2 regions of the Streptomyces sp. NPDC101152 genome follow, and region 1 is predicted to be linked to the other one. Evidence: riboswitches for the same ligand, from Rfam matches in the RefSeq annotation. Region 1 holds a riboswitch; the other holds the start of a gene.

Region 1 (6,854 bases):
AGGCGGCGTCCCGGCCGTAGGAGCGTTCGTCGCCGTAGGCCGCGTCGGCGGCGGGTTCGAGGTCGGCGTCCTCCAGCGACGGGTCCTGGGGGTCCGCCTTGCCGCGGCGGCGCTTGCTGGTGGCGCCCAGCGGCTCGTCGTCGGCGTCGGGGCGCTTGACCGCCCAGCCGGCGGAGAAGCCGCGCCGGAAGGACAGGGTGACGTAGGTCTGGCCGACCGCGAAGGCGGCCGCGCCCAGCCCGATGACGACGACCGAGGCCATCAGCACCCCGACGACGACGCCGAGGAAGCCGACGAAGGCGAGCAGCCGCCAGCGCAGCCGCGCCTTGTACTGCAGCAGCACCTCACCCAGCAGCCACAGCGCGACGATTCCGAACGCGATGTAGAGGACCGTCCAGCCCATGTACGCCCCTCTCCCAGTCGCCGCTACGCAGTGTGTCGTACACCCGTGCGGCCGGTCTAGGCCTGCGGGGGGTGGTGCAGGCCCAGGTTCTCGTAGATTTCCAGCGACGCCGTGGAGTTGTTGAGCGTGATGAAGTGCAGTCCGGGCACTCCCTCGGCCAGCAGTCGCGCGCAGAACTCCGTGGCGAATTCGATGCCAATGGAGCGTACAGCGGCCGGATCGTCTTGTGCTGTGAGGATCCGCTCTTTCAGGACGGAGGGGATGTCCGCGTTGCTGAGCTGTGGCAGCCGCTCCAGCATCCGCACGCTCGTCACCGGCATGACCTCGGGGATGACGGGGGTGGCGCAGCCGGCCGCGCCGACCCGGTCGCGCAGCCGCAGGTACGACTCCGGGCGGAAGAACATCTGCGTGATGGCGTAGTCGGCGCCGGCCCGGCACTTGTCGACGAACCGGGTCACGTCCGTGTCCCAGTCGGCGGAGCGCGGGTGCATCTCCGGGAAGGCGGCCACGCCGACGCAGAAGTCGCCCGACTCCTTGATGAGCTGGACTAGTTCGGCGGCGTAGGTCAGGCCCCTGGGGTGCGGCACCCACTCGCCCATGGGGTCGCCGGGCGGGTCGCCGCGCACGGCGAGGATGTTGCGGATCCCGGCGTCGGCGTACTGGCCGATGATGTTGCGCAGTTCGGCGATGGAGTGGTTGACGGCGGTGAGGTGGGCGACCGGGGTGAGGGTGGTGTCCGCGACGATCTGCTGGGTCTCCTTGACCGTGCCGGCGCGGGTGGAGCCGCCGGCGCCGTAGGTCACGGAGACGAAGTCGGGGGCGATCGCCTCGACCCTCCTCAGCGCACTCCACAGGTTCCGCTCGCCCTTGGGCGTCTTGGGTGCCGAGAACTCGAACGAGTACGTCGTCCTGCCCGTGGCGAGCATGTCACGCACGGTACGTGCGCGGTCCGTCCTTGTGGATGCGGTTCCGAGGGCCATACCCGCAGGTTAGTCAGGCGGAGGCGGTCCCCCAACCAGAGACCACGAATTGCCCTATTTGTCGACTTGCTGTCCACCCATCGGACGCTGATCCGGACAGCGTGGCCGAATTACGGCTGCCGCAGCCGCTTCGCGAACTCGGCCGCGGCCGCGCCCGGGTCCTGCGCCTCCGTGATCGCGCGCACGACCACGACCCGGCGGGCTCCCGCCTCGAGCACCTCGTCGAGGTTGCCGAGGTCGATGCCGCCGATGGCGAACCAGGGGCGCCGGGTGCCGAGGGCCGCGGTGTGCCGGACCAGGCCGAGGCCGGGGGCGTGGCGGCCGGGCTTGGTGGGGGTGGGCCAGCAGGGGCCGGTGCAGAAGTAGTCGACGCCCTCCTGGACGGCAGCGGCCTCCGCCTCGGCCTCCGCGTGCGTGGAGCGGCCGATGAGGACGTCGTCGCCGAGGATCGCGCGGGCGGCGGGCACCGGGAGGTCGCCCTGGCCGAGGTGGAGCACGTCCGCACCGGCCGCGTGGGCGACGTCCGCCCGGTCGTTGACCGCCAGGAGCTTCCCGTGGCGGGCGCAGGCCTCGGCGAGGACCTGGAGGTGCTCCAGCTCCTCGGCCGCCTCCATGCCCTTGTCGCGCAGCTGCACGATGTCCACCCCGCCGGCCAGCACGGCGTCCAGGAACTCCGGCAGGTCGCCCTGGCGCCTGCGGGCGTCCGTGCACAGGTAGACACGGGCGTCGGCGAGCCGCGCGCGGGCGGTGGTGGCGGCGTCGGGCATACGAGGGTCCCCCCGGGGTGTTCGGTGTCGGCGGCGTACGGGCCGGGCCGTGGTGGACCGCGGCCGTGGCTCGGTGGGAGCCCGGCCCGTGCGCCGGACGATGTGCGGATCAGGTTGTTCGTATCAGACGGCGAGCGCCTGGGCCCGGCGCTTCACCTCCGTGCCGCGATTCTCGCTGAGGGCCTGCGCGGGCGTGCCGGGCAGGCTCTCGTCGGGGGTGAAGAGCCACTCGAGCATCTCTTCGTCGGAGAAGCCGTCGTCCCGCAGGAGCGTCAGGGTGCCGGCCAGGCCCTTGACGACCTTCCGCTCGGCCCCGTCGATGAAGGCGGCGGGGACGTGCAGTGCGCGGTTCTCACCTCGGCGTACGGCGATGAGCTGGCCCTCCTTGACCAGCTGCCTCACGCGCGTCACCTCGACGTCGAGCATCTCCGCGATGTCGGGGAGGGTGAGCCAGGCGGGGACGAGAGCATCGATCTTTGCGTCAATCTCGGTCACGGGACCAAGCGTGCCATCCCGGACTGACAGTCGGAAGCCAGGAGGGTCCGACCTGGGGGCTCAGGACTACGCGGTGGCCGCCTTGAGCGGCCTCGCCGGGTCCGCCAGCAGCTCCGGGTCCATCGGCGTGCCCCCCTCGATCAGGCGCCTGCCCTGGGCCAGGTCGCGGGGCCTGCCCACCGCCAGCAGGGCGATCAGGCGGTTCTCGCGCAGCCAGCACACCGACCAGGCCGGGCCGGACGGGTCACCCCGCCACAGGGTCGTGTCGGCCGAGGTGTGGTGGCCGGCGTACTGCACGAACCGGCCGAACTGCTCGGACCAGAAGTACGGCACCGGGTCGTAGACGGCGTCGGGCGCCCCGGTGGCGGCGCCGATGATGTTCGCGGCGACCGTGCGCGGGCCCTGCAGGGCGTTGTCCCAGTGGTGGACCAGCAGGCGCTCGCCGTAGCGGCCCGAGGGGAAGGAGGCGCAGTCGCCGACGGCGTAGACGTCCGGGGCCGAGGCGCGCAGGTGCTGGTCGGCCTGGACCTCGTGGTGCGCACCGAGCTCGATGCCGGAGCCGGTGAGCCAGCCGGTGGCCGGCCGCGCGCCGATCCCCACCACGACGGCGCCCGCGGGCACGCGCGTGCCGTCGTCGAGGACGACCTCGCCGGGCTCGATGTGCCGCACGCGCGCGTGGGTGCGCAGCACGGCGCCGGCGTCCGCGTACCAGGCGGCCATCGGCGCGGCGACCTCCGCGGGCAGCGCGCCCGCGAGCGGCCGGTCCGCGGCCTCGACGACGGTGACCGCGCAGCCCGCCTCGCGCGCGGCGGTGGCGAACTCGGCGCCGATCCAGCCCGCGCCGACGACCACGATGTCGTGCTGCCGGGCGAGCACGGGGCGCAGCCGCTCGGCGTCGTCGAGGGTGCGCAGCAGGTGCACGCCGGGCACGCCCTCCGCGCCGGGCAGCCGGACGGGTTCGGCGCCGGTGGCGAGGACCAGGACGTCGTAGGGGACGGGCCCGGCCTCGGTGTCCAGTTCGTGGGCGTCCGGGCGCACGCCGAGCGCCTCGCGCCCCAGCAGCAGTTCGATGCCGAGCGCCTCGAAGTCGACGTCGAAGGCGGAGCCCTCGGACTTGCCGAGCAGGACGGCCTTCGACAGCGGCGGCCGGTCGTAGGGCTGGTGGGGTTCGGCGCCGATCAGGGTGACGGTGCCCGTGAAGCCCTGTTCGCGCAGGGCGACGGCGGTCTGGACGCCGGCCATGCCCGCGCCGACCACGACCACCCGTCGCTGCGACTGCGTCGTCTGCTCGCTCACCTGATCACCATAGACACTGACTATCCGTCAGTCAGCGGTCCTGCTCAGTGACCTGCTCCACAACACTGGTGCCCCGGCCGGGCTGCGACTCCCACACCCAGGTCTCCTCCAGCCGCACCCGGCCGTCCGGCAGTTCCACGACCGTCGAGGCGCAGTGCCCCGAGGCCGTCGTCCCGTCCCGCTTCAGCTGCACGTACCGGAAGTCGAGCCGGTCACCGCGGCGGGTACCCACCAGATGCCCGCGTACGACGTCGCCGCCCGTGTACTCGGCCCAGATCTCCCCGTCCTTCTCGTGGTACGTGAAGCGGGTCCTGGTACCCACCTGACCTGGGGCCTGGTCGGCGACGGGGGCGAGGACGAGGCCGTCCAGCGAGCGGGACACGGCGGCAGGCTCCCTTACAGAGGCTTGGCGGCTCGGGCTAGGGTGGCCACCGTACAAGCACTCGCGGGAGCCCGGACGCACCGGGCTGAGAGGGAGGCTGGCGGCCTCCGACCGTACGAACCTGATCCGGGTCATGCCGGCGAAGGGAGGGGCTGGACGCCCATGTCGTCACGTACGTCAGACGTCCTCGTCATCGGGGGCGGGATCATCGGCCTGGTCACGGCCTGGCGCGCCGCGCAGCGCGGTCTCGCCACGTCCGTGGTGGATCCGGAGCCGGGCGGCGGGGCCGCCCAGGTGGCCGCCGGGATGCTGGCCGCCGTCACGGAACTGCACTACGGCGAGCAGACCCTGCTGGGCCTCAACCTGGCCTCCGCCCGCCGCTACCCGGACTTCGCGGCCGAGCTGACCGACCTCACCGGCCAGGACCTCGGCTACCGCCGGTGCGGCACGCTGGCCGTCGCCCTGGACGCCGACGACCGCGCCCACCTGCGCGAACTGCACGCCCTGCAGACGCAGTCGGGGCTGGAGTCCGAGTGGTTGTCGGGGCGCGAGTGCCGACGCCTGGAGCCGATGCTCGCGCCGGGCGTACGCGGCGGGCTCCGGGTCGACGGCGACCACCAGGTCGACCCGCGGCGCCTGGCACGCGCGCTGGTGGCCGCCTGCGAGCACGCGGGCGTGGTCTTCCGCCGCACCTGGGCCGAACGCTTCCGGGTCGCGGGCGACCGGGCGGCCGGCGTCACCACGACCGACGGCACCGAGCTGAGCGCGGGCCAGGTGGTGCTGGCCGCCGGCAGTCTCAGCGGGCGGCTCCCGGGCGTCCCGGACGACGTCCTGCCGCCCGTACGGCCGGTCAAGGGCCAGGTGCTGCGGCTGACCGTGCCGAAGCGGTTCGCGCCGTTCATGAGCCGCACGGTGCGGGCCGTGGTGCGCGGCAGCAGCGTCTACCTGGTGCCGCGCGAAAACGGCGAGCTGGTCGTCGGCGCGACCAGCGAGGAGCTGGGCTGGGACACCACGGTCACCGCCGGCGGGGTGTACGAGCTGCTGCGGGACGCGCACGAGCTGGTCCCCGGGATCACGGAGCTGCCGCTGACGGAGACCCGCGCGGGTCTGCGCCCCGGCTCCCCCGACAACGCGCCGCTGCTCGGGCCCACGCGGCTGCCCGGTCTGCTGTTGGCCACCGGCCACTACCGCAACGGCGTGCTCCTCACGCCGGTCACCGGCGACGCCATGGCGCACGTCCTGGCCACCGGGGAACTCCCCGAGGAGGCCCGCCCGTTCACCCCGAGGCGTTTCGCGCGCGTGGAGCAGCCCGCATGAACATCTCCGTCAACGGACAGCCGCACGAGTTCGCCCCCGGCACGGCTCTCGACACCGTGGTGCGGACGCTCACCCAGGCGCCCTCCGGAGTGGCCGCCGCCCTGAACGAGACCGTCGTCCCGCGTGGGCAGTGGCCGTCGACGCCCCTGTGCGAGGGGGACCGCGTCGAGGTCCTCACCGCCGTCCAAGGAGGCTGAGCCATGGCCGACGATCCCCTTGTCATCGGCGGTACGTCCTTCACGTCGCGCCTGATCATGGGCACCGGCGGTGCCCCCAGCCTCGAGGTGCTGGAGCGGGCGCTGGTGGCCTCCGGCACGGAGCTGACGACGGTCGCGATGCGCCGGGTGGACCCCTCGGTGCACGGCTCGGTGCTCTCCGTCCTCACCCGGCTCGGCATCCGGGTGCTGCCCAACACGGCGGGCTGCTTCACGGCCGGCGAGGCGGTGCTGACCGCCCGGCTCGCGCGCGAGGCACTCGGCACCGACCTGGTCAAACTCGAGGTGATCGCCGACGAGCGCACCCTGCTGCCCGACCCGATCGAGCTGCTGGACGCCGCCGAGACCCTGGTCGACGACGGCTTCACCGTGCTGCCGTACACCAACGACGACCCGGTGCTCGCCCGGAGGCTGGAGGACGTCGGCTGCGCGGCGATCATGCCGCTCGGCTCGCCCATCGGCTCCGGTCTCGGCATCCGCAACCCGCACAACTTCCAGCTGATCGTCGAGCACGCGCGCGTGCCGGTGATCCTGGACGCGGGCGCCGGTACGGCCTCGGACGCGGCGCTCGCGATGGAGCTGGGCTGCGCGGGTGTGATGCTCGCCTCGGCGGTGACGCGGGCGCAGGAGCCGCAGCTGATGGCGGAGGCGATGAAGCACGCTGTGGAGGCGGGGCGGCTGGCCCGGCTGGCGGGCCGGATTCCGCGGCGGCATTTCGCCCAGGCCTCGTCCCCCGAGGAGGGCCTGGCCAGGCTGGATCCCGAGCGCCCGGCCTTCTGAACGGGGGTTCGAACGGATCCGGACGGCGGTGCGAGGTCCGTCACAGCTCGGCTGCAGTAGCGCTCCGGTCTCACCGGAAACCGTGGTCCTGTCCGTCACGGCTCGTACACTCACCTGCGTGGATACGACCCTTCAGGACCCTCTGGTCGGGCAGGTGCTCGACGGGCGCTACCGCGTGGACGCGCGGATCGCGGTCGGCGGGATGGCCACGGTCTACCG
Region 2 (6,854 bases), on a different contig from region 1:
GGCGAGGCTCCGGGCTACCCGTCTGATCTCTTGATCCAGGACGAAGCGCCCCAGTGGGTGGAAGAGATGGACGAGGATGCGTTCAGGCGCTTCCTCGCAGATGGGGCGTGGTCCAAGTTCTGGTCATAGGGGATGCCGCATGATCGTTTCTGGGCCGCCTCCGGGCCGTCCGAGGCCGCTCAGCGACGACGCATGGCGACCACCAACGACAGGTGTCCCGGCTCGCAGCCCCAGGTCACCCGATTGGATCTGCGACACTGGTACGGCCATGCCTAAGCCCGGAGAACTCACTTTCGTCGCCCCGCGCGGAGCCAAGAAGCCGCCGCGGCATCTCGCCGATCTCACGCCCGCCGAGCGCAAGGACGCCGTGGCCGACATCGGGGAGAAGCCGTTTCGGGCCAAGCAGCTCTCGCAGCACTACTTCGCGCGGTACGCGCACGATCCGGCGGACTGGACCGACATCCCGGCCGCGGCGCGTCCCAAGCTGCGGGAGGCGCTGCTTCCCGAGCTGATGACCGTCGTACGGCATCTGTCGACCGACCAGGGGACGACCCGCAAGACGCTGTGGCGGCTGTTCGACGGGACGCTCGTCGAGTCGGTGCTGATGCGGTATCCGGACCGGGTGACCATGTGCATCAGCTCGCAGGCGGGCTGTGGCATGAACTGCCCGTTCTGTGCCACCGGGCAGGCGGGCCTGGACCGGAACCTGTCCACCGCCGAGATCGTGCACCAGATCGTGGACGGGATGCGGGCGCTGCGGGACGGGGAGGTTCCGGGAGGTCCCGCGAGGCTCTCCAACATCGTCTTCATGGGGATGGGGGAGCCGCTCGCCAACTACAAGCGGGTGGTCGGAGCCATCCGGGCGCTCACCGACCCCGCCCCCGACGGGCTCGGGCTCTCGCAGCGCGGGATCACCGTCTCGACGGTCGGGCTGGTGCCGGCCATCCACCGGTTCGCCGACGAGGGCTTCAAGTGCCGGCTCGCGATCTCGCTGCACGCCCCCGATGACGAACTGCGCGACACCCTCGTCCCCGTGAACACGCGGTGGAAGGTGCGCGAGGTGCTGGACGCCGGGTTCGAGTACGTCGAGAAGAGCGGGCGGCGGCTGAGCATCGAGTACGCGCTCATCCGGGACATCAACGACCAGGCCTGGCGCGGGGACCGCCTCGGGCGGCTGCTGCGCGGCAAGCCCGTGCACGTCAACCTCATCCCGCTGAATCCGACACCGGGGTCCAAGTGGACCGCCTCGCGGCCCGAGGACGAGAAGGCCTTCGTGGAGGCCGTCGCGGCACACGGCGTGCCGGTCACCGTCCGGGACACCCGAGGTCAGGAGATCGACGGGGCCTGTGGACAGCTGGCCGCCACCGAGCGGTAACCTGTGCCCGTACGTACATCCACATATCCGACAGGGGAGCGCAACAGCGCTGAGAGTGCGGCAACCGGGCCGCAGACCCTCTGAACCTCGCCCAGGTCATTCTGGGTAGGAAGTTCGGTCATCACCGTGAACACCAAGAAGCACTGGGCTGTCGTCGTCGGCCTCGGCCTGCTCACGCTGTCCGCGTGCGGCTCGTCCGGCGGCGCCTCCGCCACCGGTTCCAAGACCGTCACCCTGGTCAGCCACGACTCGTGGGCCGTCTCGAAGAACGTCCTCGCCGACTTCGAGAAGCAGTCCGGCTACAAGGTCCACGTCCTCAAGGACGGCGACGCCGGGCAGGCCGTCAACAAGGCGATCCTGACCAAGGACAACCCCCAGGGCGACGTCTTCTTCGGCGTCGACAACACCCTGCTCTCCCGGGCGCTCGACAACGGGCTGTTCCAGTCGTACGAGGCGAAGGGCAGCGACCTGGTCAAGCCGGAGTTCCGCGTCGACCAGACCAAGCACCGGGTCACGCCCATCGACTCCGGCGACATCTGCGTCAACTACGACAAGGCGTACTTCAGCAAGCACGGGCTGACCCCGCCGCAGTCCTTCGACGACCTGGTCAAGCCCGAGTACAAGAACCTCCTCGTCACCGAGAACGCCGCCACCTCCTCGCCCGGCCTCGGCTTCCTGCTCGCCACCGCCGCGCAGTACGGGGATGGGGGCACCTCCCGCTCGAGCGAAGCCGAGAGTGGGGGAGGATGGCAGGCCTACTGGACGAAGCTCAAGGCCAACGGCGTGAAGGTCGTCGACGGCTGGGAACAGGCCTACAACCAGGAGTTCTCCGGGTCCGCCGGGGGCAAGAAGGCCAAGGCCGACCGGCCCCTCGTCGTCTCCTACGCCTCCTCGCCGCCCGCCGAGGTCATCTACGCCGACCCGAAGCCCACGACCGCGCCCACCGGGACCTCGTACGGCACCTGCTTCCGGCAGATCGAGTACGCGGGGCTGCTGAGCAACGCCCGCAACACCAAGGGCGGCAAGGCCTTCATCGACTTCCTGCTCACCAAGGAGTTCCAGGAGGACATGCCGCTGAACATGTACGTCTACCCGGTTCGGGAGGGCGCGCGGGTGCCGGCGGAGTTCGAGAAGTACGGGAAGCAGGCCCCGCACCCCGAGACCATGGCCCCCACGAAGATCGCCGCCAACCGTGACCAGTGGGTCAAGTCGTGGACGTCACTCGTACTGAAGTAGCCACCCGCCCCTTCGGGAAGAGGGGCCGGCGCGGGAGCGCGGCGCGGCTCGGGCTCCTGGCCGTGCCCCTCGCGTTCTTCGCGCTGTTCTTCGCCTGGCCCGTCGCCGCGATCGTGGCACGCGGCCTCAAGGTCGACGGGGCGTGGCAGGTCGGCCGCATCGTGGACGTCGTCACCCAGGCCGACATCCGGCACGTGCTGTGGTTCACCACCTGGCAGGCGCTCGCCTCCACGGCGCTCACGCTCCTGGTCGCGCTCCCCGGCGCGTATGTCTTCGCGCGCTTCGACTTCCCCGGCAAGCAGGTCCTGCGGGCCGTCGTCACCGTCCCCTTCGTGCTGCCGACGGTGGTCGTCGGCACCGCCTTCCTCGCCCTCGTCGGCCGGGGCGGGCTGCTCGACGAACTGTGGGGCGTACGGCTGGACACCACCGTGTGGGCGATTCTGCTGGCGCACGTCTTCTTCAACTACGCGGTCGTCGTACGCACCGTCGGCGGACTGTGGGCCCAGCTGGACCCGCGCCAGGAGGAGGCCGCGCGGATGCTGGGGGCCTCGCCGCTCGGGGCCTGGCGCCGGGTCACGCTGCCCGCGCTCGCGCCCGCCGTTGCCGCCGCCGCACTGATGGTGTTCCTGTTCACCTTCACCTCCTTCGGCGTCGTCCAGATCCTCGGCGGGCCGACCTTCTCCACCCTCGAGGTCGAGATCTACCGGCAGACCTCCGAGATCTTCGACCTGTCCACCGCCGCCGTGCTCACGATCGTCCAGTTCCTGGCCGTCGGCGCGATCCTCGCCGTGCACGCCTGGACGGTACGGCGGCGGGAGACCGCCCTGCGGCTCGTGGACGCGTCCGTGACGGCCCGGCGGCCGCGCGGGGCGGGCCAGTGGGCGCTGCTGGCCGGCGTCCTCACCACCGTCGCCGTACTGCTCCTGCTGCCGCTGGCCGTGCTGGTGCAACGGTCCCTCGGCGCGCCGGAGTTCCGCTACTACCGGGCACTGACGAGCGAGGACGGCGGCACCTTCCTCGTCCCGCCGATCGACACGATCGGCAACTCCCTGCAGTACGCCCTCGCCGCCACCGCCATCGCCGTGGTGATCGGCGGCCTGGCCGGCGCCGCGCTGGCCCGCCGGGACGCAGGGCGGCTGGTGCGCGCCTTCGACGCGCTGCTGATGCTGCCGCTGGGCGTCTCCGCGGTGACCGTCGGCTTCGGCTTCCTGATCGCCCTCGACAAGCCCCCGCTGGACCTGCGCCAGTCCTGGATCCTGGTGCCGCTCGCGCAGGCGCTGGTGGGCGTCCCCTTCGTCGTACGGACCATGCTGCCGGTGCTGCGGGCCGTGGACGCGCGGCTGCGGGAGGCTGCCGCCGTGCTCGGAGCCTCGCCCTGGCGGGTGTGGCGGGAGGTCGATCTGCCGCTGGTGCGGCGGGCGTTGCTGGTCGCGGCCGGGTTCGCGTTCGCCGTCTCGCTGGGGGAGTTCGGGGCGACCGTGTTCATCGCCCGGCCCGACAACCCGACCCTGCCGGTCGCCGTGGCCCGTCTGCTCGGGCGGCCCGGCGATCTCAACTACGGCCAGGCGATGGCCCTTTCGACGATCCTGATGGTGGTGTGCGCGGTGGCGCTGCTGGTGCTGGAGCGGCTCCGTACCGAACGGACCGGGGAGTTCTAGATGCCGCAGAGCCTGTTGAGCCTGACAGACGCGACCGTCCGCTTCGGCGGGCGGGCCGTGCTCGACGCCGTCGGCCTCGACGTCGCCGAGCACGAGGTGGTGTGCGTGCTGGGGCCGAGCGGCAGCGGCAAGTCGACGCTGCTGCGGGCGGTGGCGGGACTGCAACGGCTCGACGGCGGGCGGGTGTTCCTCGACGGGCGCGACCAGACGGCGGTGCCCGCGCACCGGCGCGGGGTCGGTCTGATGTTCCAGGACCACCAGCTCTTCCCGCAGCGGGACGTGGGCGGGAACGTCGCCTTCGGCCTCCGGATGCACGGCGCGTCCAGGAGCGAACAGGCCGAGCGGGTACGGGAGTTGCTGGAGCTCGTCGGCCTGCCGGGTGCCGCGCGCCGGGCCGTGGCCTCGCTCTCCGGCGGGGAACAGCAGCGCGTGGCGCTCGCCCGGGCCCTGGCGCCCCGGCCCCGGCTGCTGATGCTCGACGAGCCGCTCGGCCAGCTCGACCGCTCGCTGCGGGAGCGACTGGTCGTCGAACTGCGGGAACTGTTCGGCCGGTTGGGCACCACCGTGCTCGCCGTGACGCACGACCAGGGCGAGGCCTTCGCGCTCGCCGACCGGGTCGTGGTGATGCGGGACGGGCGGATCGCCCAGTCCGGTACGCCTCTGGAGGTCTGGCAGCGGCCTGCGGACGAGTTCGTGGCACGTTTCCTCGGCTTCGACAACGTCGTGGAGGGCACGGTCGCGGGGGAGGCGGCGGACACGCCCTGGGGCAAGGTGCCGGTACCTGCGGACGCCCCGCAGGGCACCCGCGGCCTCCTCGTCCGGCCGGCCGGCGTCCGGCTCGTCCCCGCCGACGAGGGCCTGCCCTGCACGGTCGCCGCGCGCACCTTCAAGGGCACCCATGTCGCCGTACACCTGCAGCCCGAGGACGCGCCCCGGCTGGAGGCGGCGTGCGCGCTGCGGGAGGCGCCGGAGGTGGGGGACACGGTCTGGGTGGAGTTCGACGCGGCGGAAATCGTGGTGCTGGGCTGACCGGTCCGCGCATAGGGTGCGCCCCATGACCTTGCTCGCACACGACCGCTACTGCGGCGAACTCGCCCACCAGGTGACCCAGTTGCGGGGCGTGGTGACCTCCGGTGCCGATCTGTCAGCGAAGGTGCCGACCTGCCCGGACTGGACCCTCGAACAACTCGTTCTGCACATGGGCGGGGTGCTGCGCTGGGTGGAGGTGTTGGTCAGGACGCGGGCCCAGGAGGACGTCCCGGACGAGGACATCCCTCGCGGGGATGGGCCTCAGACGCCCGGTGACGCCGCCGAGCTCGACGCCTGGCTCGCGGAAGCCGGTGAACTGGTCGTCGGCGCGCTCCGGGAGGCCGGGCCGGACGCCAAGGTGTGGTCGTGGGCCGGGATGCTCGGCTCCGGTTTCTGGGCCCGGCGGATGGCCCACGAGATCACCGTCCACCGGGCGGACGCCACGCTGGCCGCCGGGCTGCGTTACGAGGTCGCCCCCGACATCGCCGCTGACGCGATCGACGAGTGGCTGCAGATCGTGGGCCTGGTGGCCGAGCGCCGGGAGACGGAGCCGCCGCTCGCCGCCGGGTGCAGTCTGCACCTCCACGCGACCGACGTATCACCCGAGTTGAACGCGGAGTGGCTCGTGGAGGGGACCGAGGGGGGCATCACCTGGCGCCGCGGGCACGCGAAGGCAGACGTGGCCCTGCGCGGCCCGCTCACCTCCCTGCTCCTCGCCTTCTACCGCCGACTGTCGCTGGACAGCCCCGAGGTGGAGGTCCTCGGCGAGCGGCAGGTCCTCGAACTCTGGCTGGAACGGGCGACGTTCGGCTGAACGACGAAGGCCCGTCCCCCGGGGATACGGGGTCGGGCCTTCGCGGTGTTATTGGGTGAGGCGTCAGCGGCCGCTGTTCGCCCCACGACGGCGCATGCCGTAGAACACGGCACCGCCGCCGACGACGACCAGGGCGCCCGCGACACCGGCGATCAGGCCGGTGTTGGAGTTCGCACCGGTCTCGGCGAGGTTGGAGCTACCGGCCGCCGGGGACGGGGCGTTGGACGGCGTGCCCGCCGGAGCGGAGCTGCTGCCCGTGGCCGACGGGGTCGGGGACGCCGAGGCCGGCGTCGACGCCGACGGGGTGGCCGACGGAGACGGCGAGCTCTTCGAGCAACCCTCGGCCGGGGTGGTCAGGTTCGGGTTGATGTCCTTGTCCAGGATCTGGCCGTTCGGGCCGGCCGAGACGTGGATGCGGTACTCGGCCTTCGGCGCCCAGTTCTCGTTGAAGGTAACGGTCGTCCCCTCGGCCGAGCCCTTGACCACCAGCGGCTGGCCGACCGGGGTCTCGCTGCCAGCAGGGCTCTTCAGGTACACGGTGATGGTGGCCGCAGTACCGAAGCGATCCTTGTCGGTGACGACGATGCTGCCCTTGCCGCCCTCGCACTTCGCTTCGGCGGAGAACTCAGTGATGGTGCAGGCGAGCGCGGAGCCCGCGGCGCTCACGGCGAGCGCGGTCGAGGCCGCGGCGACGCCCAGGATCTGAACGGAACGTCGGGCGGTACGGCGAGATATGGTCACT

Evidence for each region. A riboswitch is a leader RNA that binds a small molecule or an ion and turns the genes downstream of it on or off. The one in region 1 is predicted to bind thiamine pyrophosphate.
Region 2: it holds a riboswitch for thiamine pyrophosphate, as region 1 does, so the genes downstream of both, ACIRVK_RS13385 (thiamine ABC transporter substrate binding subunit) here and thiO (glycine oxidase ThiO) in region 1, are expected to answer to the same signal.

Annotation. Positions count from the first base shown of each region.
Region 1 is NZ_JBIWPO010000012.1:92,447-99,300, reverse strand. Features, by position in the region: gene ACIRVK_RS18435 (hypothetical protein) at 1-403, opposite strand, end outside; gene metF (methylenetetrahydrofolate reductase [NAD(P)H]) at 460-1,383, opposite strand; gene thiE (thiamine phosphate synthase) at 1,494-2,150, opposite strand; gene ACIRVK_RS18420 (Rv2175c family DNA-binding protein) at 2,274-2,645, opposite strand; gene ACIRVK_RS18415 (NAD(P)/FAD-dependent oxidoreductase) at 2,712-3,941, opposite strand; gene ACIRVK_RS18410 (hypothetical protein) at 3,973-4,323, opposite strand; TPP riboswitch at 4,377-4,488, shown strand; gene thiO (glycine oxidase ThiO) at 4,486-5,640, shown strand; gene thiS (sulfur carrier protein ThiS) at 5,637-5,837, shown strand; gene ACIRVK_RS18395 (thiazole synthase) at 5,841-6,635, shown strand; gene pknB (Stk1 family PASTA domain-containing Ser/Thr kinase) at 6,754-6,854, shown strand, end outside.
Region 2 is NZ_JBIWPO010000008.1:134,560-141,413, reverse strand. Features, by position in the region: gene ACIRVK_RS13395 (restriction endonuclease) at 1-129, shown strand, start outside; gene rlmN (23S rRNA (adenine(2503)-C(2))-methyltransferase RlmN) at 269-1,375, shown strand; TPP riboswitch at 1,398-1,505, shown strand; gene ACIRVK_RS13385 (thiamine ABC transporter substrate binding subunit) at 1,502-2,611, shown strand; gene ACIRVK_RS13380 (ABC transporter permease) at 2,668-4,269, shown strand; gene ACIRVK_RS13375 (ABC transporter ATP-binding protein) at 4,270-5,298, shown strand; gene ACIRVK_RS13370 (maleylpyruvate isomerase family mycothiol-dependent enzyme) at 5,324-6,112, shown strand; gene ACIRVK_RS13365 (LAETG motif-containing sortase-dependent surface protein) at 6,176-6,853, opposite strand.